One region of the Rubrilithobacter danxiaensis genome, then DNA from elsewhere that is predicted to be linked to it. Evidence: riboswitches for the same ligand, from Rfam matches in the RefSeq annotation. Region 1 holds a riboswitch; the other holds the start of a gene.

Region 1 (2,470 bases):
TAGTGGATAAAATATTTACACGCGTTGGCGCTTCGGATAATTTATCGTCCGGCGAATCTACTTTTATGGTAGAAATGAACGAAACCGCCAGTATTTTAAATAACATTTCAGATAAAAGTCTTATCCTTCTGGATGAAATTGGCAGGGGAACAAGTACATACGATGGTATTTCCATTGCCTGGGCCATTGCCGAATTTTTACATAATCATTCAACAGCTAAAGCAAAAACACTTTTTGCAACGCATTATCACGAACTCAATGAACTGTGTAATTCTTTTAACCGTATTAAAAACTTCAACGTATCGGTAAAAGAAGTAGGCAATAAGGTGATATTTCTTAGAAAATTAGTTCCGGGTGGAAGTGAACACAGCTTCGGAATACACGTAGCAAAAATGGCAGGCATGCCACCCAAGCTTATTCATCGGGCCAATGAGATACTGAAGCGGCTTGAACAGGAGCGAACAGGCGGTGAACATATAAAAGACAGCATTAAAAAAGTGCAGCAGCAAGCCTATCAACTCCAAATGTTTTCGATAGAAGATCCAGTGCTGGTTAAAGTAAGAGATTTGTTAAATAACCTCGACGTCAACACCCTGACGCCTGTTGAAGCCTTAATGAAACTGGACGATATTCAGCGATTACTAAAAGGATAAACCGCTTTCTTTCCTGAAATCAACCTGTTGTAAATTCAATTAATCTATTATACATTTGCAGCGCTTTGGTTCTCGTCGGCTTCGCCGATAGGATTAAAAGGGAATCATGTGAAAATCATGAACAGACCCGCTGCTGTGTTCTCCGCAACGGTTACTAATTCAAAGCCACTGTTTGCTTAAGCAAATGGGAAGGCAAGTAACCGGGAGTAAGTCAGAAGACCTGCCAGGCACATTAATAATTCGGCTTTCGGGGATTGAAGCTTGAATGGTAATACTTCGCTGTATTCTCATTTTTGATTTTTCATCTTTTTATTGCCTGAATTATAAAAGTGAAATAGAGAATCACGGAGCTGTTTTATAATTAATCCGGAAAATTATGCAGTGCAAGGATGTTTTATTTCAACAAAATTTATCAGATGGGACTACGATGAGCAGGCAGTCGATAAATCGGAATTGAATCCGGTAGTTGCAGCATACTCAGAAGGTCTCATCACATCAAAAAAACAAATATTAGATGAAACAAACTTACATTCAAATTATTGCAAGCACTGTGCTTATTCCGGTTATTCTTTTTGCAAGTTCCGCTTTAGCACAGGAAAAAAATGCTCATTCCTTAGACGAAGTTGTGGTTACGGCATCACGGTCGCCAAGAAAACAATCAGAAATTGGCCGTGTTGTGCGTGTTATAAATTCGAAACAATTGCTGCAAAGTCAGGGGAGAACCCTGCCGGAGGTTTTAAATAATGTTGCGGGACTTACACTTTCTGGTAGCGGAGGTGGTTTTGGTTCCAATATCTCCGTATACACACGCGGAGCCGCTGCTGGTTACACACTTATTTTGATTGACGGCATTCCCGTTAATAATTCATCAGGTATTACTTCCGAATACGATATCAGTTCTTTTGCTATCGACCAGATAGAACGGGTTGAAATTTTACGTGGAGTTAATTCAACCTTATATGGTTCGGATGCAGTAGCGGGAGTAATTAACATCATTACTAAAAAACCTTCTGCAGATAAACTGAATGCGGATGTTCTTCTTTCCGCCGGAAATTATGGCTCACATAAGGAAGCAATTGGTTTAAACGGAACGAAAAATAAAACAGGCATCGCGGTAAATTTCAGCAACACTGCTACCGACGGGTTTTCTATTGCAAAAGACGCTACAGGAAATAGTAGTTTCGATAAAGATGGCCTAAACCAGCTCGCTTTAAACTCCCGAATAAATCAGGAATTAACTGATAGATTAAGTTTAAGTGCCAATCTGCAACTAACTCAAAATAAGTTTGATCTGGATGCCGGAGCTTTTACTGATGACGCCAATTATACCGGTAAAAATACCTTTCTCTTTGGTGGCCTAAATCTGAAATACAATCTGCGAAAAGGGGTTTTAAACGTTAATGTTAATCAGAATAACGTGTGGAATAATTTCATTAACCTGGCTGGTGGCGGTGACAATGGAAGTGCAAAGCAACGGAATACCGGAAAAATAACATATTCAGAAGCTGTACTGAATCAGCAGTTAGTTGAGAATCTGGATTTGACAGCAGGCTTGAATTACCGGGATACAAAATCTGACCAGGTGTATGAATCATTAAGCGATTTTGGACCTTATAATTCCTATTTATCTTCAGACTCTGCAAACAACTCGATTTTCAGCGGTTTTGCAAGTTTGTTTTTCCACAATAAAGCAGGCTTTAATTTCGAACTGGGGGGTCGATATAATAATCATTCGGAGTATGGCAATAATTACACTTATACCATAAATCCATCTTACGTTATAGTAAACCGCTATAAAATATTCGCCAGTTTAGCTT
Region 2 (2,470 bases), on a different contig from region 1:
GTATGGACTTATCCTGTGTCCTTTATATTAACTATAGTTGTGGTAAGAATTATAATAGGAATTGCAGTAAACGGAATATTGCGTAGTATTCCGTCGCAGTTGCATTACAATATGGTAAACAGGATCGCTGGTACAATTCCGGGTTTGATTAATGGTGTTCTGTACGCGGCTATCATAGCAACCATTCTGCTTTTATTGCCTTTGTTTGGCAGAATATCGCCGGCGATGGAAAAAAGTATACTTGCAGGAGTATTAACTAAAAAAGTTGAATTGCTGCAAACCAAATTCTCTCCGGTCTTCAGGAAAATTGTCAATAAATCGGGTAGTACTTTTACAATCGAACCTCAATCGGGAGAATCAATCAAGCTGCCTTTTAAAGTAGCGGAAACAAAAGTACGGCCTGATCTTGAACAGCACATGCTTCGGTTACTGAATAAAGAAAGACAGAAAGCAGGATTGAAGCCTTTAGAAGCCGATTCTGAACTTAGAGTTGTAGCACGTAAACATTCTGCTGATATGTTTGCAAGGGGATATTTTTCTCATATTACTCCTGAGGGAAAAAATCCTTTTGACAGAATGAGAGCGGAAGGAGTGTCATTTATAACAGCCGGAGAAAATCTGGCATTGGCCCAAACTCTTGCAATAGCCCACGATGGATTGATGAATTCTCCGGGACATCGGGCCAATATACTCCGCCCTGCTTTTGGAAGAGTAGGAATCGGTATTCAGGAAGGAGGAGTGTATGGGCTAATGATTACACAAAATTTCAGAAATTAGCCTTTCCAGACTAAAATCTTTCCTTTTTCTTGTTATCACCAAAATAGGCAACCACTACCGACAGAACTAACAGAAGCACTATAAATATGTACATTCCTGTATGGTCATGACCTGAATTTGAGCCTGCTAAATTGCTTAAATCGCTATCAACCGCATTTTGAGCAAATGTATTTGCTGAAGAAACTAAAGTAAACAGGATAATTAAAATAGCTGGTTTTTTAAAAAGAGATTTCATCGTTATTATGTTAAAGGCGAAATAAGAATAAATATTTAAGTTCCAAAATTATAATTTTTTGTTTAAAGACACCTTATTTGTTTCAGCATTTCTGTTTTGGGAAACGATGTTCGGCGAAGGCTTCTAATTCATTTTAGCTTTTAACTGTTTATAACTTTTTTTTGTTTAAAACTTCCTGTTGGCCTCATGTTTTGATAAGGCTATATTTGACGCTATAAGTTCTTTTACATAAATCGTACAGGTTCATAGTAAAGCAAATGCTGGTCTATGATTAAAAGGGAACCGTGTGTAATTCACGGGCTGACGTGCAACTGTAAGGGAGTTGTAGGTTGTAGGTTTTAGGTTGTAAGTAATAACACTTGCAACTCATTACCTGCAACTTGCAACTCATCAAGCCAGACACCTGCCTTTTCGATTTGTCAAAACTTTCACGATTAAGGTTTTGCCAGAAGTCTGTTCCGCAAGCTTCCTGTTTGCCGGTATCCTGCCTTTTGTCAATCCCTGTTTCGCATTTTTTAATCACTTATTTAAATGTTTATGCAACAGGATGAAGTATTATTAAAAGAGAACAAGGATCGTTTCGTGATCCTGCCCATCAATTATCCCACTATCTGGGAGATGTACAAAAAACATGAAGCCAGCTTCTGGACGGCTGAAGAGATTGACCTTTCTTCTGATTTGAAGGACTGGGAAAATCTTAATTCTGGCGAGAGGCATTTTATTTCGCATGTACTAGCCTTTTTCGCCGCCAGCGATGGCATTGTAAATGAAAATCTGGCAGTAAATTTTATGAGCGAGGTTCAGGTTCCGGAAGCACGTTGTTTTTACGGTTTTCAGATAATGATGGAAAATATTCATTCGGAAACCTATGCTTTGCTGATTGATACCTATGTAAAAGATCCTCGCGAAAAGGACCGCTTATTTCATGCGATAGAAACAGTGCCATGTGTGAAGAAAAAAGCAGAATGGGCGCTCCGTTGGATTGAAAAAGGAACGTTCGCACAACGTTTAGTGGCTTTTGCTGCAGTTGAAGGAATATTTTTCAGCGGAAGTTTCTGCTCAATCTTCTGGCTTAAGAAAAGAGGCTTAATGCCTGGCCTAACGTTTAGTAATGAGCTGATTTCAAGAGACGAAGGTTTGCATTGTGAGTTCGCCTGCCTGCTCTATTCTATGCTTAAAAATAAATTATCTCAGTTTGAGGTATACCGCATAATTGAAGAGGCCGTAACCATAGAAAAGGAATTTATTACAGAGGCTTTGCCGGTAAAACTTATCGGGATGAATGCCCAGTTAATGAGCCAGTATATCGAATTTGTTGCCGATCGCTGGCTAACCGAACTGGGGTATGAAAAACTTTACATGACTTCGAACCCGTTTGATTTTATGGAAATGATCTCCCTGCAGGGAAAAACAAACTTTTTTGAAAAACGCGTAGGCGATTATCAGAAAAGCGGTGTG

Evidence for each region. Region 1 has a riboswitch for cobalamin ahead of ACLCDL_RS10970 (TonB-dependent receptor plug domain-containing protein). Riboswitches for the same ligand answer to the same signal wherever they lie in the genome.
Region 2: linked by a shared signal. The riboswitch ahead of ACLCDL_RS16755 (ribonucleoside-diphosphate reductase small subunit) and the one ahead of ACLCDL_RS10970 (TonB-dependent receptor plug domain-containing protein) in region 1 are both predicted to bind cobalamin.

What each region holds. Positions count from the first base shown of each region.
Region 1 covers NZ_JBKOPS010000007.1:157,162-159,631, reverse strand. Annotated here, with positions in the region: gene mutS (DNA mismatch repair protein MutS) at 1-653, shown strand, start outside; cobalamin riboswitch at 703-895, shown strand; gene ACLCDL_RS10970 (TonB-dependent receptor plug domain-containing protein) at 1,168-2,470, shown strand, end outside.
Region 2 covers NZ_JBKOPS010000017.1:20,626-23,095, forward strand. Annotated here, with positions in the region: gene ACLCDL_RS16745 (CvpA family protein) at 1-777, shown strand, start outside; gene ACLCDL_RS16750 (hypothetical protein) at 788-1,012, opposite strand; cobalamin riboswitch at 1,235-1,437, shown strand; gene ACLCDL_RS16755 (ribonucleoside-diphosphate reductase small subunit) at 1,550-2,470, shown strand, end outside.